Regions from separate parts of the Parabacteroides sp. KHUB-02 genome, predicted to be linked through region 1. Evidence: riboswitches for the same ligand, from Rfam matches in the RefSeq annotation. Region 1 holds a riboswitch; each other region holds the start of a gene.

Region 1 (8,184 bases):
ACCGCAACTCATTCCGTCCACCTCGCAGAAAGGATGCCGGAAAGGACATGTCCCGGAGCGTCCATCTGCGACACAATTGCCCGACCTGTCCTTATAGAAGATGGTGTATGGATAGGAGGCGGCTCTACAATCCTTCCGGGTGTGACTGTCGGCCAAAACTCTGTCATCGGAGCAGGCAGTGTTGTCGTGAAAGATATTCCTGCCAATTCCATAGCTGTCGGCAATCCTTTCCGTGTAATTAAAAATATCGAAGATAATGATTAAAAACCTCATTTTTGATTTTGGCAAGGTCCTTGTAAATCACGATTTGCAACCCTTGCTTGAACGACATTTCGGGGATGATGAAGTGTCGCTAATCGGTTTTCACAAGATTCTATCAGATCCGGAATTTATAAACATGTGCGACCGTGGAATAATCCCGTTTGAGAAAATGATTGACGGAGCGATAAAAAGGTATCCTGAATATAGTGATGCCTTCACGTTTTTCAAAGATAATTATCTTGAAGAGATAACAGGAGAGATTGAAGGTATGCGTGTACTTCTAAAAAAATTAAAGCAATCCGGATTCAAACTATATGGGTTGACGAACTGGAGCGACACAATCTACCGGGTCATGGAGAAATTCGACATATTCCGGTTGCTTGACGGTGTGGTAATATCGTGTGAGGAACATTTCATCAAGCCTGAAAAGGAAATTTATCTTCGCCTTTGTGACAAATATAGCCTTAAACCGTCGGAATGTTTGTTTACGGATGACAGAATGGTGAATGTGTTGGGTGCAAAGGCGATTGGAATGGAAGCTGTATTGTTCACAACACCCAAAGAATATATTTTTGAAATAGAGCGAATTTGCGGTATCAAAATTGAACAATGATGAATACCAGAAATTGCAACAGCCGGAGATGCGTTTAGAGAATAGCGAATATCGCACCATTGATTAACGACAAATAAAACAAAGAAGAATATGGGTATCGGAAAATGGATAGGCGGTGTCTTGGGGTTTATGGCATTCGGACCACTGGGCGCTTTAGCCGGTATTATATTAGGCTCTTTCTTTGAGGAAGAGGCAAACATGACGGGACAGCCCTTCGGTGGCAGAACCAATTACGATGATCAATATACACGAAGAGACCCATACGCCGGGGAGCGTAACAGTTTCCTTTTCTCCATGTTGGTAATGGCCTCCTATATCATCCGTGCCGATGGGAAAATCATGCACAGCGAGATGGAATATGTCCGTCAATTCCTCCGAAGGAACTTCGGCGAGATCGCCGTAGGCCAAGGTGAAGAGATATTGCTAAAGCTTTTCGACCAAGCCAAACGCATGGAGCAAGAGAATAGCATAGGATTCAAGAATACCATCCGGGAATGCGGAACCCAGATCGCATACAACCTAAGTTATGAGGAGCGGCTGCAACTGCTGGCGTTCCTCGCCGAGATCGCTAAGAGCGACGGTAATGTTTGCGCCACCGAGATCAACGCTTTAAAAGAGGTAGCCATAGCGATGGGAATGTCTGAAAAGGAAGTTGAATCCATGTTAAATCTTCAGGAAAACTCCCTAGATAACGCCTATAAAGTATTAGAGATAGAACCCACGGCTACGGACGATGAGGTGCGTGCCGCTTACCGCCGCATGGCTATCAAACATCATCCGGACAAAGTAGCCAACCTTGGTGAAGATATCCGCAAGGCCGCCAATGAGAAACTCCAAAAGATCAATGAGGCTAAGGAGCGTATCTATAAAGCGAGAGGCATGAAGTAAATAAGAAAATGGAAATATTTTCTCAATGTCTGTATTATTTAATTAAAAAGACCTACCTTTGCCCACGATTTTAGTAATCAAGCTATCACATAGTTTGGTGAGAGGGAATCCGGGGTGAATCCGGAGCTGTTCCTGCAGCTGTAATCCTCATTAAGTTGGTTAGAAGTTCAAAAGCCACTGTTCCAGAATTGGAATGGGAAGGTTTCTAACCAGAGGAGAGCCAGAATACCTGCTAAAGTCTTACAATAACATCAAGCTTCCAGGATAGAAGTATGTGTCATACAAAAAACGATTCAATTTATTTTTTGAGACATAACCAGATAGAGGCTTGTTGTTTTATTTCGTGTATAAATAAAACACTATATGAGGCTTTTAGCATTCGCTATTCTGGTGGCATGCGTACAATCCGTATGCGCCCAAAGCATATTGAAAGATCCGAAGGAACTTTCCGTGCTATTGAACGAGATCGTGGTCACCGGTACGGGTACCGAACACTATCTGAAAGACGCCCCTGTGCAAACAGAGGTAATCACCGGCAAAGCCCTTGACAGTTACCAAGGACGCAGTATGCAAGATATTCTGGAAGGGCTGAACGCTTCCATCACCTTTAATCCGAGCGACATGGGTAGTGGCATCCAGATGAACGGATTAGGTAACGATTACATCTTGATCCTTATCAATGGCAAACGGATCAACGGAGATACCGGCGGACAAAACGACTTGAGTATTATCAACCCCGCCAATATCGAACGTATCGAGATCGTAAAAGGTGCCGCCTCTTCCCTGTATGGCTCGGACGCTATCGCCGGTGTTATCAATATTATCACGAAAAAGAACCGGGATAAAGTGAGCCTATCGAATACGACTCGTGTCGGATCATATGGAGATATATTGGAAAGCGTACAAATCGGCTTTGGGCATAAGAGAGTGAATTCCACCACCTCACTTAGTACGACCCACACGGACGGCTGGCGAAATACGACCCAAGAATGGGACCATCACGAGGTAATGGATGGAACCGTGACACGAACCGTAAACCGATCCACGAACTTTACGTTAAGGGAGAACTTAACCTACAAAGTGAACGACCGGCTGAGCCTTTCGGCCGATGGCTCTTTTTACCAGAAATGGAATTATCGTCCGCACGGCGCATTCAAGTATTATACCTATGATCAATTCTACCGGAACTTCGATGTAGCCGGAGGAGCTAAATACGCATTGGGAGGGCAGAACTTCCTTTCGGTAGATCTAACGTATGGTAACTATAGCTATTTCTATAATTACCATCATAAAGATGTCACGAACTTCTTCGATCCGGAGACGGGTTTACGTATTACCCGTTATCCGGGGGAACATATTCTGGAAACCTCTCAACAACGTTTCCTAGGACAAGCCAAAAGCGTATTCCACCTCGGGGAAAACAATATCCTAAGCGCCGGACTCGAATATCAATACGATCATTTGAAATCTCCCCGGCGTATCGAGAACGGGAAAGCCTCCGTATTTACGGCTTCCGCTTATGTACAAGACGAATGGAATCCGACGGATCGGTTGAATGTGACGGTAGGTGGGCGCTTCGTCGTGCACCAAGAGTTCGGGGCTACGTTTACCCCTAAAGTCTCCGCCATGTACAAACTAGGCGACTTCAATATCCGAGCCACATACTCAAATGGATTTAAGGCTCCTACCTTAAAGGAGTTGCACGATGATTATATCACGCAGATCGGCGGCGGCCCGTGGAAACATTATTATGGTAATAAGGATTTAAAACCGCAAAAGTCCAATTATTATTCGGCGAGCGTAGAATATCATGCGTCGAACCTGCAGATCACGGTAACAGGATTCTACAACCGTATCAAGAACATGATCGCCTTGACCGAGATCCCGACAAGCGCCGAAGACCGATTGGATGAGATCGAGGCCAGCATGCAACACAAGAACTTATCCAAAGCCCGCTCTTTCGGGGGAGATATATCGCTCACCTATCAAATCCTATCTTCCTTGGCTATTGGTGGAGGCTATAGCTATACGGATGCCAAAGCGCAATATACGGATGATCCAGCCGACCCGAATTATATGCTCTACACCCCGATCAACGGAACCTCATTCCATAATGCCAATTGGAAACTAGCATGGAACCATGCGTGGAAAAAGTATAAATTGGATGTCACCTTGTTCGGCCGATACCAATCCACCCGCTTTTATATCACGGACGGTGATGGAAAAAGTTATCAGCTATGGCGATTGAATACCCGTCATAACGTATTGAAAAAGAAAAAATGGAACCTAGATATCAATGTCGGTATCGATAATATCTTCGATTATGTGGATCGTACCCCGTTCGGACGCCATCGTGGAACTACGTCTCCCGGACGGACTTGGTACGCCTCCTTTATCGTGAAATTTCAGAATAAACATAAACTATAAACAATCTTAAAAGTTAAATGCGATGAACAAATTTAAGTACCTTTTGCTTGCGGCGAGTCTATTTGCCTCAAGCGCAGTTTTTACCTCCTGTGATGATGGAGACGACGACAATACCGCAAACCCGGCGGAAGAAGTCGTAAAGACAAGTAAGAAACATGACACGGCGATCTTGTTGTGTACATTCGGTAGCACATTCAAGGAGTCTATCAAGACTTACGACGCAACATTGGCCGATTTCCAGAACGCATTTCCCGATGCGGACATCTATTTGTCATTTACCTCCCGTACTTGCGTGAATCGTGTAGAGGCAGAGACCGGTATCGCACGTTACCAACCGGACCTTTGGTTACAAGCTCTAGGAAATGCCGGTTACAAGAAGGTAGCGGTACAGTCCTTACACATCATCCCGGGTGAGGAATACCTAAGCTTGATGAATACGGACGTGAAGAAGAAATTCATGATCGAGTCTTTCCCGAGTGTTCAAGTCGTAAAAAGCCCTTGTTTGGTATACGACGAGGATGATGTGGAAGCCGTAGCGAAAGTCCTATACAGCCACTACAGTGATAAATTGGCTGATAACAAGAACATCCTTTTATTAATGGGACATGGTAACCCGGATAAAAACTATAACGCAAATACGAAATACACGGAAACAGAAGAGGCTATGCAAGCCTTGGCCGCTAACAAAAATGTATTCGTAGGTACCGTTGATTACGGAGATATGTTGTTCTGGCCGGAAGAAGGCGAACCTAATGAGGAATGTGTCTATTCCAAACTTACCAAATACTGCGAGGATCATAACTTAAAACCGGAAGAGATCACGATCTCCTTAGCTCCGTTCATGTCTATCGCCGGAGACCATGCGCATAATGACCTTTGGGGTATCGAGGAGGATGATGATTTCAGCGCTGCCGCTCCTAACGCCGACGCTTGCTGGAGACTAAAACTTTTGAAGATGGGCTTCAAGATTGACACGAAAGAAAGCCATAACGGAAGTTTAGAGAACTGTAAGATCATAGGCTTAGGCGATTACGACGCTGTTCGTCAGATCTGGGTGAACCATCTAAAAGCATTATATAATGATGCGGAGGCTTGGGAAACCGGAGAAGACTACCAGTAAATAATTGAGAATTGAGAATTGAAAATTGGTTCAGTAAGTACTCACTAATTTTCAATTCTCAATTTTCAATTGTTCAGTGTGTATATAGTTTCTTTCGATCAAAAATCGTCGCCCGTTTATATTTCATGGCGAAACGAATGTGATCGATAAATAAAGACCGGATCGCCGGATTCTCACCTAGAGGCTTTAAATAAATATCCACATCGAAACCCTGTTGGCGTAACCCCTTCTGCCAGAAATCAGCGACCGTATTTTCCGTACCTCGAATCAGTACGAACATAAAAGGAATCAACTGCACACTCTTATGACCGGCTTGGCGCATTTGCTCACCTACATCCTCGATCGTAGGGAAACCCTCACGGGTTCCGGCATAATAATCTTTCATTCCTTTGGTCTGAAACATATACCCCAATTTCGCATAAGCCGAGTTACTGGCATGATAAGTTCCGTGCGCCACCAATAACTTAGCCCCATTTTTAGTCACTCCGGAAGGTGAGGAAACCGCTTTCATCACCGCCTCATAATCGGTATCATCATATAACAAGGGATTACCTACACGCAAATCCTTAAACAAACCTTTCCGTTGTTCCGCCTCTTTGCGGATCGCTTCCATCTCCACACCCTCTATAATGATAGTCGGTTGGATAATTACATGGGTAAACCCTTGATCACGCAACTCCACCAAGGCGTCCGCCGGCAACTGAACCCAAACACCTTGCGCCCTCAACCGACTCACTACGCTACGGGCGCTATAAGCCTGCCGGACTTCCACGTCCGGGAAAGCCTCCTTGACACGCTTGTTCATCACATCGAGTACTTGGGCACGAGCTTCTGGGTAAGCACTCCCGAAATGTACCATCAAGATCGCTAACTTATCTCCCTTTTCCATGCTCTCCCGGATATCGGAAGCGTAAAACTCCCGCCCGGGTTTCGCCCATAACGAACAGGCGAACCCAAGCAGGAGTGAACAAACAAACATGGATCGTAAAAATCCCCTATACATTATTATATTAGTTGATAGTTGACATGTGACAGTTTACTGCTTGAAACGGACCAGAAGGCTGACGTAATAGGTACGGCCCGGGGTCAATGTAGCGTAATTGTAATTAAAGGGACGATCGTCTACATAATCAAAAAGGTTCTCGATACCTACTCCCGGTTCCAATAAGAAATCGCCGGCTCTAAACGTATGGCTCGTATTGAGGTTCCACAAGGAATATTTCGGCGCGTATCCATAAGAAGTAGAATAACGTTCCCCTTGGATGCGTCCGTTAAAATTCACGTTCAGCTTATACTTATTCCAAGTATGAGACCACATAGCCGCTACCGTACCACTATGTTTAACGGTCTTATCCAAAGGCTCATCCTCATATACGTTTTTTCCATCCATGAAACTATAGCCACCATTCAAGGTAAAGCCCGCTCCCAGATAACTATTGAAGGTTACGTTAATACCTTTGATCTTCGCTTTATCGATATTCGCACGCATCTGTATCTCATCATAGTCCGTACCATGGGCGGTGTTATAAGCATCCCGTTCCGCCGTATCCAATATCTTATAGTTAATCATGCTACGTACGTTATTCATAAAAGCGGACACGGACAAAGAGAAATACCGCATCGTATATTCAGCGCTCAACGTAAAATTGTCGCTCTTCTCCGGGTCCAAATCCGGATTACCGATCGTAAGGCGAGTCGCTCCGGACGCTTTCTTCTCCGATTCCGTATACAACTCCTTCAATTCAGGCGTCCGGAAACCAGCCGCATACGATCCGCGGAAATTAAAACCGCCTACCTTATACAGCAAAGCCACGTTAGGAGTCGCATAACTCTTAAAATTCTCATGGTAAATATAGCGCAAACCTGCGTACGCTTGGAAATGCTCATTGATATTGATCTCGTCTTGAGCATAAAGCGCGGTCGTGTACATACTTTTACCCGCTATGTTATCCGTCTCGCTACTCAGTAACTCTTTAATGAACTCCGTACCAGCCGAAAGCTTATTATATTTGCCCAAACGAAAGATTCCCTTGACATTCAAGTTATGGTAATGAATCCGTTTCGTCATATCACTCTCTCCGCTTTTCTTTCCATCAAAGAAATCCTTATACGTACTATGATTGTCCGACAGATAATCAGCGTTCAAATAAGAGTTCTTATTAATCATGTATTGAGCGCCCGCCCCATAAGTGAACGTCTCTTTTCTCATATCATAGTTGGTCGTATTCACTTTATCCATTGGCATCGGACGATCGCTGGAACGTCCGAAGAAAGTACCACGCACATAAAAAGACAAACGATCCGTAGCGTCGTACGTGAAACGTTGGTTGATCACGTTCCGGTGAAATCCCTCGGAAGCTTGCTTATTGGTAGGAACCAACTCGCCTTTACTCTCCGTATAGGGATTTAATTGCCAACCATCGGCCCGTTGATATTGATAAGAAGTATATGAACCGAACTTCCCTACATTCACGTCCGCGTTGACCGACTGCAAGAATTGGTTCTTGCTACCATAACGGCTATTGCTCGTCACGTTCACCTTATTGCGGGAATCATCCGTGATGATATTGATAACGCCGGCGATCGCGTCGCTACCATACAAAGCGGAAGCGGCCCCGTTCAAGATCTCTACCCGTTTTACGTTAGACATATCGATACGGGAATAGGTATCATCGCCGGCCAAACGCTTACCGTTTTCCAAGATAACCACGTATTTCTCTGTCAATCCGTTCATATTCATCGTAGCCCCCTGTCCGTTTTCCATAAATACGATACTCGGATTCAGCTTGGTCATCGCATCTTGGAAATTGGTTACGCTCGCCTCTTTCAAGTCTTTTCCCGTAAGCACTTTCACGGGAATAGGGGAATTACTCAT
Region 2 (8,184 bases), 2.7 Mb from region 1:
AGGGAAATCACACAGAAATCATGTCCGATAGGAGCGCCAAGCAAGGACGCAGCTTTCTGGAAAGCGCTGATGCCCGGATACGACTCGATCTCGATCTCGCTTCCGGATTCTTTCTTCATCTCATAAATCAGAGGAGTCATGCCATAAATACCGGCGTCACCGGAACTGATCACGCAAACCGTCTTTCCCTCGTTGGCATAAGCGAAAGCTTGCTCGGCACGAGCTTGCTCACGTTTCATACCTGTATCTATACATTCCGTTCCCTCACGAAGCAAGTGGGTGATAAAACGGAAATAATATTTATATCCTATGATGACATCCGAGCTTTGGATAGCGGCCAAAACCGCAGGCGTTATATCGGCCTCGCTACCGGGGCCGATTCCGGCGACTATAATCTTGCCTTTATTCATTCAAATCTATTTTATAATACAATGTTCTCAATAAATATAATACAAATATACAGGCTTTACTTCTTTCTTCTCGCTTTTCGCCTGATATATTTTATCGCAAGCCATACACCGGATAAGGAAACGAACGTGCCTCCCAACATGGTTCCCCACATCACGATATTCCATAAGACCGGATGATCTACCAAGAATTTCAGATTCAAGCTATGCAATGCCGGATACATCCAATGGTTCCAACGAGACGGCGTATTTACATAACGGTATTGTCCATTACGGGGATTAATGTAATAACAACTATTATCCACGTCTTGAATAGATACTTTCCAGACCGGGAGTTCTAAATTCCTTTTTCGTGAGATATAATACGTATCATAAGCATCCAACAGTTTGATATCAGCCGTGGTCCTGATACCATGTATCTGAGACAATACGGAACGGATTTCTTCCGGTCGCAGGTTCAATAAAGATATCCCGTCACTCTTATTTGCGTTCACGACAATATCCTTCGTGTCTGTTTGTACGATGTAAAAGGGTATATCACCAAAACTACTCCATTCCAATTGACGGATCTGGCCGGGATAGGCTTGTATGACCGCCCTGTAATCCAACGGATAATCGAGTGGGGAAGGAGCCATCTTCCGCAGTTCTTGAACCGGGTTTATATCGAGCTTGGCTTTCAACCCCCAATCCTGTACACGAGCTAAAGACATCATACCACTAAAGCAGAAGGTGAGGACGAATAAACCGAATAACACCCCAAGAATATGATGCCATTTATACCAGAACTTCTTATAAGGGGAAATCAAATGACGTCTCCTCGCTAACCGGAAATCCCGTATTCCTAAATAGATCCCGGCGATACACATAACGCACCCGATTCCGGATAACCAGACAACTACCTTTATCCATAATTCAGCGTCTTGCCGCAAGGAAGTGAAATAGACCCAATGAGGGATCGCCCCGAGCCAAGTCCAGAAACGACTGTTTTTATCCGTATATTGCAAAACCTCCCCGGATTTAGAGGATATGTATAATTCATGTCGTTCCGGATCGGCGAAATGGAATTTATAGATCGGAAATTCCTCTTTTAAACGACCGAATGGAATCCATTGGTCCAAGGTGTACAAGGAATCTACCTTCGCTATGGAAGAGGTATTCCATTGTGATGCCACACGTTGGATACGATTCCAGTCGATTACGGGTAATCTTTCCGTCGAGTCGGCAGGAATATCATAGCTCCCTTTCTCCGTCCGGATATGAAAAACAGTTTGTCCCAAATAGCTGTTTAAGGTAACATGGCTTATCCGCTCGTTCTGCGGTAAACGTTTCTCTATCTGGTCTAACGAAGGAAGATTCTCCAGAGAGAGAATATCCATCTTCGCCCGTTTATCGGCCCGGTCCGCTCGCGGGAACGTATGGTAGATCATTACCAATCCCGATAGGAACCAAACGAGAAACAGGATACTGAACGCCGTGCCCAGTATCCTGTGTATAAATAGCGTGATCTTTGTCAATAGATTCATGAGCGTATGTTCTATATATTATAATGTATAGGAGATAGCCACTTGGAAATTACGAGGCATGCTTGGCACCATCTGTTGTCCGAGCGCTTGGTTATAATAATTGTTGTCAAACAAGTTATTCAAGTTGAATGTAAGGTGAATATTGTTGTTCAACAAATAAGACATACCGAAATCGGTTACCCAATACGGATCGAACCAAGAGTTGTTAGATGTATTACGGTATACTTTACCGGTATAACTGCTACTCAAGTGAAATTCCAGATTCTTCAAGACACCCCGAGGGATGGTATAACTGCCGTATGCGTAGAAAGTCTGGTTCGGTACGTTGCTCTGCCAGTTTCCTTCTTGGCTATTCAATTGTTGCTTTGTCTCATCCGGGTTATTGCCATAGATAGCCTCGATCAATTCCGGATCCTTTATTTCTTTCATCTCCCGGATCTTGGAGTCGTTCAATCCATAACCGATCGTCAGCGCTAAGGTGCTTACCGGAGAAAGAGTGACATCAAAATCAAAACCTTTGGAATCTTGTACACCCACCTGTCCGATTACACTCATCGTGGTAGTCTCGCCGTTTACTTCCTCTTGATAGTTGTTGGTCAACGTAGCCGTACTGTTCATCTTCCGGATATAGAACAAGCTGGCATTGGCGCTTAATATATTGTTCAATTGATATTTAAGACCCACCTCGGCTTGGTATCCTTTCTCCGGCTTAAATACTTCCTCATTGCGAGCAGGCTCGAAACGATTTCCATCACCTCCTACATAAATGACGTTATCTTGATAGAACGTACGGATCGGCTTGAAGAAAGAGGCGAAAGACGCATAAATGGATGTATTCGGATGGGGCAGATAGACCGCTCCGAAACGATAAGTCAACGCCTTATTCTTTATCATATTGAAGCTTGAATGCTCCTCATACTCACGTCGTCCGGTAGGAGTTGTAGCGCTGGCGGACATATAACGGAAAAAGTCGTAACGTAGAGCGGCTAATACCTTCCATTGCTCGTTGAACTCAACCATATCTTGAAGATAAAGGCTGTTGGAATAATGATGCGTAACCGTTGCTTTCGAGAATTTACTGGTCATATATCCCATGCTATGCGGATCATAAACGGATACATGCGAATAAAGGCCGGGACCCTGAACATCATCTCCTAAATTATAGCCCGAATAGCTGGTACGATTCAAGGCGACGAAAGAGTAACCTCCCATATACGTATGCTTTATCTCACCCGTCCTGAATTTACCGCTTAGCTCGAGCGTATTGGCTACCGTCTTGGCTATATGGGAGAAGCGAAGCGGGAAAGAAAGATATACACTGTCCAAACAGATATATTTTTTCTGGCCGTTTTTCATATAATAATGATCATAGATCGGATCATCACTTTCGAGATAGTCGAGGGCTTCCGTCCCAAAATAGTTGATATCGTCGTTATTGTAAGAAAGGCGATCTGTTAGTTTCGCGCCGTTCCAAAAAGTATGTGTGTATTGCGTCGATACGTTCCATGCGTGATTCTTCATAAAGTCGGACTCGTTATTGTAGCGAGCCTCACGGTCAAGTCCCGGTAGCATCTCATTTTTATGGAGATATAACTGTCCTGTTTGCACATTATATACATCATTTGCCATTAAATCGGGAAGACCGATCTCCGTCCCATAGAAGTCGCGGTTAAAACCTCCGCGAACATCTAATATGTCACGTTCCGTCATTTTAGCTTGCAATGCCAGATAACCGGAAAAGCGACGGTTGCCATTATCACGCCAGCCCTCTTGATCGGAAAAGTTGACATTGGCGTAATAATTGACCGGACCGACCAATTTACCGCCCATGCCAAGTGTCGCCTCTTTATTCTCGTAACTACCGTAGGCCAATCGAGCATTAACGCTCTGTTTCTCTGACGGGGATTTACGAACGATATTCAAGGTTCCACCTACGGCTGAATGTCCGTAAAGTACAGAAGCCGGTCCCTTTAATAATTCAATAGACTCGATACAGGATAGATCGGGTACGGGATAAGAGTTGTTTATTGCCGAACGTTCATCGCGGATACCGTCTATCATCATGATAGAATGATCGAAACCACGGATCGACAATTGTTGAAATGCGCCATAAGATGTCTGGAATCGTACGCCCGGCATAAAGCGTACCGCATCTTGGATATTACGGATACCTCGCAACTCCAAACTACTCGCCGTAATGCTATTAATTGAAATAGGAAGATATTTCATAGGTACGTCCAACTTCGTGATTTGTGGACGTGGCTTGCGTGCGGCGGTCGCTACGACTTCTTGAATATTGAATGTCGTATCGGCGAAATTCGTGTACTCATTCTTGTGTTGTGCCTGCATCGTACTGATACATAAGGCTGTCAACGGTAAGATTGTCAAAACTCTTTTCATATATTTAGCATTATAACTGTTTATTGTATGCATGTGAAATCCCTTTCGAAAGAAATTCCATTTTCCTTCGAATGAAAATTTAGTTTCTTTCGGAAGGAATTACTTTTTCTTCCGAAAGGAATAAAACATAGATTTGGAGAACTTTTTTAGTCCTTCTCTACCGCATAAGCTTTCTTCTTATCAACGATATCGATCATCTTATGTTTAGCCATGAAACGGGCATGTTCGATGAAGATCTTCTGAATATCCGGATTCTGTCCCAGACCTTCCATAAATACGCTTACCTCGTAGCCTTTCTTTTCCAGTTCCTCTTTCCAATCACCGGCGATATCGTTTTTCGCATGGTCTCCGGCGACAAACATAAATGGCATCAACAAGACTTTCTTCGTTCCATTGGCCTTTACTTGGGCTACCATCGTATCAAAAGTAGGATAGCCCTCGATGGTTCCTACGGAATAATCCTTGAATCCCTTCTCCTTCAACATATAATCCAACATGGCATATTGAGCCGTCGCCGGAGTATAAGTGCCATGGCCTACCAATAAAGTAGCGCCTTCTTTCGCCCCATTTTTTGTGATAGCGACGATTACCGCCTCATAATCCTCCGGTGTATACAATAAAGGATTACCGATACGAATCTCCTTGAAAGAAGATTTCATGGTGGCAACATCCTTACGTAAGGATTCCATCTCGATACCTTCGATTATATTCGTGGATTGGATCAAGACATGTGTATAACCATCAGTCTTTAATTTTTCCAAGGCCTCGATCGGGTTCAGTTTCTCTACGCCACGAGCTTTTAAGCGGCGCATTACAATGCGAGAAGTCCATGCCTCACGCAACTCAACATCTTTGAAAGCTTCTTTCGCTTTTTGATTGATCGCGTCGATTGTCAAGGCACGGGTATCATCATGGGTTGTTCCAAAATGTACCATCAATAAAGCGGCCTTATCGCCCGGTTGTAAAGAGGCGAATAAATCGGATGCTACAAAATTCTCGCCATCGTGCGCACGACAAACTAGGCTGATGACCAGCAGGAAGAAAGATAGTAAGTGTTTCCTCATCATATGAATATATTAATAATTAGATTACATATCAATCCCACGGAGACAACGTATTATTCTGTCTCCAACATCTTTTAGATATAGGTGATATTTCTATCCTCTTAATTACTCCTAACCCCGGGAGGAATTAATCATTACTTCGCTTGGCAGGTTTCCTGACTGGCTCGGAAAGCAACCTTCCCATCTTTCTTAAGACAGTGGCATAGCAGAACGCTTTCCTTTTCAAGAGCTTCACAGTAGCGGGCACTGTTCCGGATTCTAACCGGATTCCCTTTTATAGAGTTGTCGGTAGACAAACTCTATCACCTAAGCGGTCGCAAATTTATATAAATAATCCCGAAAAGTAACAACATCTTTCAAAGAATCCCTGTTTCAATAGCATCTTTTTTGTTTAACATCAAATAAATAGATATGGAATGGATAACTAATTTACTTCAACATTATCCGGAGCTAGCTATTTTCATAACCTTAGCTCTCGGTTTCTGGATTGGCAAGTTTAAGATAAAGAAGTTCACGCTGGGAACGGTTACCAGCGTATTATTGGTCGGTGTATTGATCGGGCAATTAAAAATCGATATAAGCGGACCGTTAAAGTCCGTCTTTTTCTTGATGTTCCTCTTCGCTGTAGGATATAGCGTTGGGCCACAGTTCTTCCGGGGATTGAAAAAGGAAGGTCTTCCTCAAATGCTTTTCGCCGCCGTCATGTGTATATTTTGTTTGATCGCTCCTTTTTTGTTAGCGAAACTTATGGGATATAACGCAGGCGAGGCCGCAGGATTATTGGCGGGCTCCCAGACGATGTCGGCAGTATTAGGAGTTGCCGAAGATACGATCGGACAGATGAATATTAGCGATACGGATAAAAGCGCTATGGTAAATGTAATGCCCGTGGCCTATGCGGTAACTTATATTTTCGGTACGGCAGGATCCGCATGGTTAGTGAGTGATATCGGGCCACGTCTTTTAGGAGGACTCGACTACGTGAAAAAAGCGTGTAAAGAGCTAGAGGCTAAAATGGGAAATAACGACGAGAGCGAGCAACCGGGCTTTATGCCAGCCGCCCGTCCGGTAACTTTCCGGGCCTATAAGATTAGTAATGAATGGTTCAAGGATGGCAAAAGCGTAAAGCAGTTGGAGGTATATTTAGACCAATTGGGACGGCATTTGTTCGTGGAGCGTGTCCGTATTAATAATGTAGTAACCGATGTTAAACCGGATTTGGTTTTACATACCGGAAATGAGGTTGTTCTAAGCGGTCGCCGGGAATTCGTGATCGGAGAGGAGAACTGGATTGGCGACGAGGTCAATGACATTGAATTGCTTGATTTTCCGGCAGAGACGTTACCCGTACTAGTGATCCATAAGGAATACGTGGGGAAAAAGATCTGCTATTTACGCAATCAATCGTTCATGCATGGTGTTAGCATCAAGTCCGTAAGGCGTGCGGGTATCAATATCCCGGTCTTGGCCGCTACGGTGATAGATTCCGGTGATATGCTGGAATTGGTAGGCATGAAATCAGAGGTAAATAAAGCGGCGACGGCTTTAGGATATCCCGATCGCCCAACCAATCAGACCGATTTGATTTTCGTGGGTATCGGTATTTTCTTAGGGGGAATTTTAGGTTCGCTCGCGATTCATTTCGGGGGTGTCCCGATTAGCCTAAGTACGAGTGGAGGTGCTTTGATAGCCGGGCTCGTCTTTGGATGGCTTCGTTCTAAGCATCCGACCTTCGGGCGTATTCCGGAGCCTTCCGTCTGGATATTAAATAATTTGGGATTGAATATGTTTATCGCCGTAGTCGGTATCACGGCGGGTCCCAGTTTCGTGACCGGATTGAAGGAAGTCGGTATAAGTTTATTTATTATCGGTGCTTTAGCGACATCTATCCCGCTTATCATCGGTATTCTGATGGGACGTTACGTTTTTAAGTTCCACCCGGCTATTACTTTAGGTTGTACGGCGGGTTCACGTACGACAACTGCCGCATTAGGAGCGGTGGAAGATGCCGTAGGAAGTGAGACTCCAGCCTTGGGCTATACCGTTACCTATGCGGTAGGTAATACTTTATTAATTATCTGGGGTGTCGTTATCGTACTAATCATGTAATATATATAATGTATGGAAAAGAAGAAAATACAGATCACGAGAGAATATGAGAAAAAGATGTCGGAGATTAGCCCTTTCGAGCTAAAGAACATCTTGATAGAGTTAGCGGATGAGAGCGCTCGTAAAAGTACGCACATCATGCTGAACGCAGGAAGGGGAAATCCAAACTGGATCAGTACGGTTCCACGGGAGGCATTCTTCCTATTAGGGCAGTTCGCCTTGGAGGAATGCCAGCGGGAAACCGAATTGGCAGATGAGATGGCCGGAGCCGCAGGGGTTCCCAACCGCAAAAGGATCGCGTCTCGCTTCGTACAGTTTCTAAAGAAACATGCGCAATCTCCCGGCGCTACTTTATTGAAGGGTACCTATGAATATCTGGTCACGGAAAAAGGTGTAGATGAGAATGAGCTTGTATACGAATGGGCGGAAGGTGTCATTGGTGATCAATATCCGGTTCCCGATCGTATCTTGAAATATACGGAAATGCTCGTGCGGGATTATTTAGACCAAGAATTATGTGATAACCAGCCCCCTGAGGGAATATTCGACCTTTTCGCTACCGAGGGCGGAACTGCCGCCATGTGTTATATCTTCGATTCCTTGCAGCAGAATTTCTTGTTGAATAAGGGAGACAAGATCGTTCTCTTCGCTCCGGTATTCACTCCTTATATAGAGATTCCG
Region 3 (8,184 bases), 2.9 Mb from region 1:
ATAATGGGAAATACCCAAGCTTTCGATCTGACGCAATTTTTTATCGGCCAAAGTCGTATAAACAATCGAAGAGGCTCCGTATATCTTCTGGGCCACTTTTTGTACCTTCGTACGGATCGGATCATTCAGATCATATGTATATTGTAAAGGAGCGGAAGGATGATTTTCGATCGTATCAACCACTAAGCGGGCAAGCTCCGTACCCCCTTCACCTCCTTCGGAGAAAACGTTATTCATGGCGAATCCAACCCCTTTTTCCTTGCAATGCTCAGCCACTAAAGCGATCTCCTCGTCCGTATCGGTAGCGAAACGGTTGAAAGTCACGATTACTTGCTGTCCGAAGCTCTTCATATTCTCAATGTGTTTATCTAAGTTAGCGAATCCGTTCTTTAATCCTTCGATATTCGGTTCCTTGATTTCTTTTTCAGGAACGCCACCATGAAGTTTTAAGCTCTGGGCAGTCGCTACGATGACTGTCAGTTTCGGTGAAAGCCCCGCTTTTCTACATTTGATATTAAAGAATTTCTCTGCGCCCAGATCAGCGCCGAAACCAGCCTCCGTAATCACATAATCTCCATAAGTAAGAGCCATTTGGGTGGCCAATATGGAATTACATCCATGGGCGATATTAGCGAAAGGACCTCCATGTACAAATGCGGGAGTATTCTCCGTTGTTTGTACTAGGTTCGGCAGTAATGCGTCTTTTAGCAATACGGTAATAGCTCCGGCTATGCCAAGATCATTTACCGTGAAAGGCTTATCTTCGTTTGTATAACCCAATAAAATATTTCCGACACGTCGTTTCAAATCCTCTATATCCGTAGCCAAGCAAAGGATCGCCATGATCTCTGAAGCGGGAGTGATGTCAAATCCGGTCTCGGTAGGGACACCGTTCGCCGAGCCGCCTAGACCCGATACGATGTTACGTAAGCTACGGTCGTTTACGTCAAGAACCCGTTTCCATTTGATCTCCTTCAATCCCTCGCAGGTGTTGCGAGTCTGATAAATATAGTTATCCAATAAAGCGGTAATCATATTGTGGGCGGAAGTAACCGCATGAAAATCCCCTGTAAAATGCAAGTTGATGTTTTCCATAGGAAGCACTTGGGCATATCCACCTCCGGCAGCACCACCTTTCATGCCGAAACACGGGCCAAGAGACGGCTCACGTAAAGCGACCACCGCTTTCTTCCCTATTTTATTCAGCCCTAAAGCCAGACCGATCGAAACCGTAGTCTTTCCGATTCCCGCTTTAGTGGGAGTGATAGCGGTCACTAAAATTAAATTATGCTGGTCCATTTGCTTTTTATCGATCAAATGGATAGGAACCTTGGCAATATACCTGCCATAATTTTGTACTTCCTCACGAGGGATACCTAACGTTGTCGCAACTTCCTTAATTTTACGCAAGTCTGTTTCTCTTGCTATCTCAATGTCCGATTTCATGTGCTTTATGTAAGTTTATATAGTTTGAACAAAGTAAATCTAATTTATTATAATAACAAAATGATACGGAACAAGGTTTTCCCCCTTTATGGAATAATAAGATTGTGTTATTTTGATATTTTTGTGCGAAGATGGCGATGATCTTGCTTTTTGTGATAGCTGTTAGGCTTGAAATTAAACTTTTTGTAAAGTGAACTTTGCAAAAATCATACGTTTTGCTTGTCGCACTCTTAAAGAATTATAAAATAGTCTTTAAAATTATCCATCTATGATAATTTGATTAATTTTGTGGTGTCACAGCGATAAAAAGAAAGCTAAAATGGTTTGAGTGTGATAAATTGAAATAGATAAGAGATTAATAACATTAGCAATATAATATGTAAATTTAAGGTTATGTCAACAGTAAGATTTAGTCAGGTTACATTTGCTACTAAATCGTGGGTAGCAGAAGCATGGGAAAAGATGGTAGTGGAATTGTTTAGCGGCCGTGTCGTAGCGGAAGTCAAACAATTGGATGAAGTATGTGAATCAAAGTGGGAAGTAGAATTGAAGAAGCTTCAAAACGAGGTTCATTCTTTATGTCATCATGCGATCCATCAATTGCTCCCGATAGCCGGCTCTTATCAACAGGCATTACTGGATGACGTTGCCCAAGCCTATACGGTATACGCTCCGGAAGAAGCAGAGTCTATCTTCAACCGGGGAAACCAAGCGATCGAGGATATCAAAGGGCATGTATCGGGTATTCGCTACAACGCTTGTAAAATGCGTGAGGCGAACCGTAAAGTAAGCGAGTTGGAAGATATGCACGCAAAAGCGATCATGTACCATAATTCAGTGAAACCTTATATGGATACACTTCGTTTCCATATCGATCAGCTTAAGCATATATTGCATGTAGCGTAATAAGATGGGCTGTCCGGGTTTGGTTACTCTCCGGGCAGCCTTCTTCTTTTAGCGAGGTTGGATAATCAGTAGGGAGAAATAGGGGAAATCCTTGGAATGTATAGTGGCGATATCAGTAGTATAATATTCTTTTCCTGTTCCTACATTCTCGAAATAATGAAAAACCGCCTTATCCGCATACTGCCGGATACAAGTATGAATAGCCTCTTGGCAACCCGGTAATTTCATGATGACGATGATCATTCCATTTTCTATTTTTGCCGAAAGTTCATCGAATGACGCAGTCCCGGGGATTACATTAATTTGCTCCTCTTGTTTTACGATATGTATCCCGGCCAAGGCACCTGCCGCTATAAATGCCGGAATTCCTGCGATTCGATCTACCGGGATTCCTGCTTCCTCGAATTTATCGTATACATATTGTATAGATGAATAAAAACCAGCGTCTCCCTCGGCGACGATCACGATTTGTTTTCCTTTCAAATATTCAGCTTGGGCATCCAGAAACAATTCGTTATAAGCGTTTAACGCATCTGTCCGTTCCTTACTCATTGGCAAAATAAACGGATGGATCAAGGATTCGTCTACCTCAATAGCTTTCAATATATCCGTCGCCCGAGATATGATTCCATGCTTGCCTTGTGTAGCAGGACAATAGATAATATCAGCCTTTTGTAATGTTTTAAGCCCTTTCAGCGTAATTAATTCCGGATCACCGGGACCTAATGAGACTAAGTGAATAGGATGATTCATGTGTATCTGTTTTTATTTGAAACGCAAAAGTCCTTAAAATTGCGGATGTATACAAATATTCTTACTACTTTTGTCGCTGTAACAGGCTCCGCTTATCTCTTTTTCCGGGAGGCGGATTAAAAGGGAACCGGGTGAGAATCCCGGACAGACCACGCTGCTGTGAACTTCTAAACATTCGGACAATACCTTGGCCACTGGTTTCGTAATCGGGAAGGCGTCCAGAATGGAAGTAAGTCAGAAGACCTGCCGGTTCATAAATAAATGTTGCTGTCCCGTGGAGCAGGACGAGAGTAACTGTCAATGATCAACTGTCAATTAAACAAGGATTATGAATAAGTTTATAGCGGGTGGATGCTTGCTTTTATCGGTATTGACTTTATCATGTACTTCAGGTATCCGTGAAAAAGGAGAAATAGGGAAGACGGCTTCCGTAGAGCAATCCGCATTCTCGCAAGAGCAGGTTAAGCCTTTATACGCCCAAGGATTCAAGCTTACCTATGCGGATCAATATGTCTTGGCTGATATTCAAGATCCTCAAAACGAGGAAAGCACCACGTTTCATTATGCGTTCGTAAAAAGAGGTTCGAAACCCACGGGGATTCCCGTTGATTATACGATGATAGAGCTTCCCATCCGAAGCGTTATCTGTATGACTTCCCTGCAATTATCGAATTTTATTAAATTGGGTGCTTTGGATAAGGTCGTTGGGATTACCAGTACACGGCATTTGTTCAATAAAGAGATGAACGAACGCCTGAAAGAAGGTAAAACCGCAAAGATCGGTATAGAGGGAAATTTCGATAACGAGGTTATCATGAGTATGAATCCTGATTTGATCCTTGTATCGCCATTCAAGCGGGGAGGCTATGAGACGCTGAAAGACGTGGGTATCCCCTTGATTCCCCATTTGGGTTATAAGGAGACTACGCCATTGGGACAAGCTGAATGGATCAAGTTCATAGGCTTGTTGTTAGGGGTAGAGAAAGAGGGCAATGAGCGTTTTGCCGCCATTGAGAAGAGGTATAATGAATTAAAGGAACTTACGGCGGATGGCAAGGTTAAAAAACGTCCGATCGTTTTTAGTGGCGAGTTACGGGGTGGAAACTGGTATGCCGTAGGAGGAAAGAGTTTCTTGGCACAGCTTTTCAAGGATGCCGGCGCTGATTATTTCTTGAAAGACGATGAGCGATCCGGTGGTGTTACATTAGACTTCGAGACGGTCTATAACCAAGCGGACGATGCTGATTACTGGCGTATCGTGAATAGTTTCCCGGGAACGTTTAGCTATGAGGCATTGAAAGAGCAAGATCCTCGTTATGCGGATTTCCGTGCGTTCCGGGAGAAAGGGATTATCTATTGTAATATGAAGAACACGCCGTTTTATGAGAGTATGCCGACAGAACCGGAGATCGTCCTAGCGGATTTGCTTCATATCTTTCATCCGGATTTATTACCGGATCATGAGCCGGTCTATTATTCTCGACTTAAATAAGGAACACTGATGAGACATTCAAATACCCTATGGATGCTGGCGATTGTCACGGCTATTTTTGTTCTAATCTTTTTGAATTTGGTGTTGGGGTCAGTCTCTATTCCTCTTCAATCGGTTTGGCATATTATCTGGAATTCAGGAAATGAGCCTATTACATGGCAGAATATTATCTGGAAATCCCGACTACCACAGGCATTGACAGCGTTGGTAGCGGGAGCAGGCTTATCCATCAGCGGCTTACAGATGCAAACCGTTTTCCGTAATCCATTGGCCGGACCTTCGGTCTTAGGTATCAGTTCGGGAGCGAGCATGGGTGTCGCTTTTGTGGTGTTGTTAAGCGGTAGTTTAGGGGGCGTTGCCTTGAGTAAACTTGGTTTTATGGGGGAGATCGCCTTATCGATAGCGGCCGTGATCGGTTCCTTATCCGTGATGGCGCTGATCGTGTATGTTTCCCAAAAGGTAAAAGGAAATGTCACGTTGTTGATTATCGGTGTGATGATCGGTTACGTGGCAAACGCCGTGATCGGTGTACTTAAATTCTTTAGCGTCGAGGAGGATATCCGTGCATACGTGATTTGGGGATTGGGTAGTTTCGCCCGTGTTTCCGGTAATCAGATGACGTTGTTCGTGATTCTTATGACAATCTTGATCCCTCTCTCGTTCCTGCTTATCAAGACCATGAACTTGATGCTTCTTGGGGATAGCTACGCACGCAATTTGGGACTTAATATCAAGCGGGCCCGTTTGTTGGTTATCACCTCGGCCGGGGTCCTTACGGCGATTGTCACGGCTTATTGCGGACCTATTATCTTCTTGGGGCTAGCCGTTCCGCATTTATGCCGGGCCATATTTCAAACTTCCGACCATCGGATTTTAATGCCTGCGGTCTTATTCGCAGGTGCGGCGTTGGCGTTGATCTGTAATTTGATCGCCCGTATGCCGGGGTTCGAGGGAGCGTTACCTGTCAACTCGGTAACCGCTTTAGTAGGTGCTCCTGTAGTGGCTTCGGTATTATTTAGAAAACGAAAGAATGAATTGAACGAGTAAGATGAAACAAGATACGATTCATATTAACGGACTTTCGATCGGTTACCATTCTAAGAGTAGTACAAAGCTGGTAGCTAAAGGTATACACTCTACGATCTATAGTGGTGAATTAACCTGTTTGCTGGGTGCTAACGGGGTGGGGAAGTCTACTTTATTGCGCACGTTATCGGCTTTCCAACCTAAATTAGATGGGGAAATATTGGTCCTAGGAAAAGATATAGATGCTTATTCCGATAAGGAATTGAGCACCACGATCGGTGTCGTGCTGACCGATAAATGTGAGATCCGGAATATGTTGGTACGGGAATTGGTCGGGATGGGACGTAGCCCGTATACCGGCTTCTGGGGCAAGTTGAGCAAGGATGATAAGCGGATCGTGGAAGAATCCATCGCCCTTGTCCGCATTGAGGAACTAGCATCCCGCATGGTCCATACCTTATCGGATGGAGAACGCCAGAAAGTGATGATCGCTAAGGCGCTCGCTCAGGAGACTCCGGTTATTTACTTGGATGAACCTACCGCATTCCTTGATTTTCCCAGCAAGGTAGAGATTATGCAATTACTCCATCATCTAACCCGGAAAACGAATAAGACGATATTTATGTCCACTCACGATTTGGAGCTGGCTCTCCAGATATCGGATAAGATCTGGTTAATGGACAAAGCGAATGGTATCTCTACCGGTACCCCCGAGGATTTGGCATTGAGTGGTCATCTAAGCAATTTCTTCGCCCGGAAAGGGATTGTTTTCGATAAGGATACCGGATTATTCCGTATAGATAATCAATTCTCCCGACAGATCCGCCTCGTTGGACATGGCCAGAAATACGCTATGGTGCGTAAAGCACTCCAGCGAAACGGAATTTTGGCGAATCGGGAAGTGGAATCGAATATCTGGATTGAGACTGGCGATTTAAAGACCACCCACTTTATCATCCATGAGACTTCCGGCGGTACCTATATCACCCAAACGATAGAAGAATTACTTGCCTATTTTGATACTGAAAAATCATAACTATGAAATTTTCAATTCATAACTATGTTTTTCTTCATTCATAGTTATGAATTTTTTCCATTCAAATCCATTGTTTTAAAGTAAGCTAGCTTCGTCGGCTTTCCTGTAATTGCTTGAAAGATACATACAACTTTAATTCCACCATTCCTGTCACTTCTACGTACAGGTGTTGGTTCAAGAAAATGGTTGGGGTTACACCTAATGAATATAGACAAAATCGAAACAATTAGACATTTAATTCAACGTCATGTAACAATATGAAGTTTGCATGTATGGATCTTTACACGGTTCTTCCGTCGGGAATCGTGCTAGCTCGTGCGTGCCTTTCCGGACAGTAAGTCCTAAATGTTAAATGAGTAGTGAGATGTAAAGAGACAAACGGTAAAAAAAACGATAATGTAAAATGAATCGAAAAATAGAAGTGATTGAGAATAAAGAAGTAGGGAGAAAAAAAATGTCTCTTTCTTACGCAGAAAGAGACAACTTTCAGAATGACGGGTAAATATCCGTTTTCGGGTGTAAAAGTAGCTCAAATTGCTGATAAAGGCAAGGAGAGTGCTTAAATCTTTTATCAAAATTAAAAAAGACAAACAATAGCGAGCCGTCAAGCGTGACGTGCCTTGTCCTATTAACATTTCCAAGGGATTGAAAAACAGCGGATAGGAGCGTTTATCCTCCTGTTGTCTCTTTCTGCGTAAGAAAGAGACAACGTGATTCAAGCAAAAAAATGTGAAATGTAGTAGTGAAAAAGCACGTGCAGGTATGGAGGAAATGGGTGTAAAATTACAAAAAGCAGTATTGATGATGATGTCAATAGTATGGGTGTTAGGAATGTCAAGTTGTGAGGATCGTCTCGATTCACCCTGCCCGTCTACGGGTGAGGGCAAGACGGTGGAGGTATCGCTATGCGTGGGATTGGCAGACTGGGAAGATGCGGCGGCATTGAGTACGAGATCTATCCACACGGAGGCTAATGAAGGCTTTGGCTTTGATGTGCGTCTGTTCTCCGGTCAAAACATGGGCACGAAGGCTATAACGGTTCCTGAAGATCCCTTGGCTACGGCCAAACCCGATAAGTTATATGGTTTGGAGATCTGGCAATACGACCGGGCGGGAAATTGCATCAATAACAGCACGCAAAACCTGGGTAATAAATCCATAGGGGAATCCTTCACCGTGCCTTTGGTAGATCTTGCGACACTGTCAACCCCCGAGACCGAATGCCAATTGCTGATCGTCGCCCGTGGATATAATGGCTCGAAAAACACGATTGAGTCCCTTAAGGGCAAGAGGCTGTCGGATATTCAGGACATGATGCTGGATTCTTCGGTAATAAACTCGATAACGACAAAGGATCAAATAAAAGTGATGCCCTATCTCTTGCTTCTCCCTCATGTCTGTATAGTGAAGGAGGGCGAGACGTATAGGATACAGAACCCGGAGGGACAGGATATCCGCGTCTTATTACGCCGTTTGACTTCCCGGCTGACGATCACATGGGAAAACGTCTCGAAAAACACGGGAT

The links. Region 1 has a riboswitch for cobalamin ahead of ACYIA1_RS18180 (TonB-dependent receptor plug domain-containing protein). Riboswitches for the same ligand answer to the same signal wherever they lie in the genome.
Region 2: linked by a shared signal. The riboswitch ahead of ACYIA1_RS06700 (sirohydrochlorin cobaltochelatase) and the one ahead of ACYIA1_RS18180 (TonB-dependent receptor plug domain-containing protein) in region 1 are both predicted to bind cobalamin.
Region 3: linked by a shared signal. The riboswitch ahead of ACYIA1_RS06230 (ABC transporter substrate-binding protein) and the one ahead of ACYIA1_RS18180 (TonB-dependent receptor plug domain-containing protein) in region 1 are both predicted to bind cobalamin.

Annotation. Positions count from the first base shown of each region.
Region 1 covers NZ_JBWQEV010000001.1:4,287,320-4,295,503, reverse strand. The annotation lists gene ACYIA1_RS18195 (sugar O-acetyltransferase) at 1-264, shown strand, start outside; gene ACYIA1_RS18190 (HAD family hydrolase) at 257-874, shown strand; gene ACYIA1_RS18185 (TerB family tellurite resistance protein) at 965-1,762, shown strand; cobalamin riboswitch at 1,817-2,013, shown strand; gene ACYIA1_RS18180 (TonB-dependent receptor plug domain-containing protein) at 2,126-4,189, shown strand; gene ACYIA1_RS18175 (sirohydrochlorin cobaltochelatase) at 4,212-5,309, shown strand; gene ACYIA1_RS18170 (sirohydrochlorin cobaltochelatase) at 5,383-6,312, opposite strand; gene ACYIA1_RS18165 (TonB-dependent receptor) at 6,346-8,184, opposite strand, start outside.
Region 2 covers NZ_JBWQEV010000001.1:1,541,768-1,549,951, forward strand. The annotation lists gene cobJ (precorrin-3B C(17)-methyltransferase) at 1-410, opposite strand, end outside; gene ACYIA1_RS06690 (PepSY domain-containing protein) at 467-1,930, opposite strand; gene ACYIA1_RS06695 (TonB-dependent receptor) at 1,949-4,330, opposite strand; gene ACYIA1_RS06700 (sirohydrochlorin cobaltochelatase) at 4,477-5,394, opposite strand; cobalamin riboswitch at 5,523-5,720, opposite strand; gene aspT (aspartate-alanine antiporter) at 5,806-7,503, shown strand; gene ACYIA1_RS06710 (bifunctional aspartate transaminase/aspartate 4-decarboxylase) at 7,516-8,184, shown strand, end outside.
Region 3 covers NZ_JBWQEV010000001.1:1,430,896-1,439,079, forward strand. The annotation lists gene ACYIA1_RS06215 (formate--tetrahydrofolate ligase) at 1-1,446, opposite strand, end outside; gene ACYIA1_RS06220 (hypothetical protein) at 1,840-2,352, shown strand; gene ACYIA1_RS06225 (precorrin-2 C(20)-methyltransferase) at 2,401-3,105, opposite strand; cobalamin riboswitch at 3,172-3,370, shown strand; gene ACYIA1_RS06230 (ABC transporter substrate-binding protein) at 3,434-4,597, shown strand; gene ACYIA1_RS06235 (iron ABC transporter permease) at 4,607-5,644, shown strand; gene ACYIA1_RS06240 (ABC transporter ATP-binding protein) at 5,646-6,659, shown strand.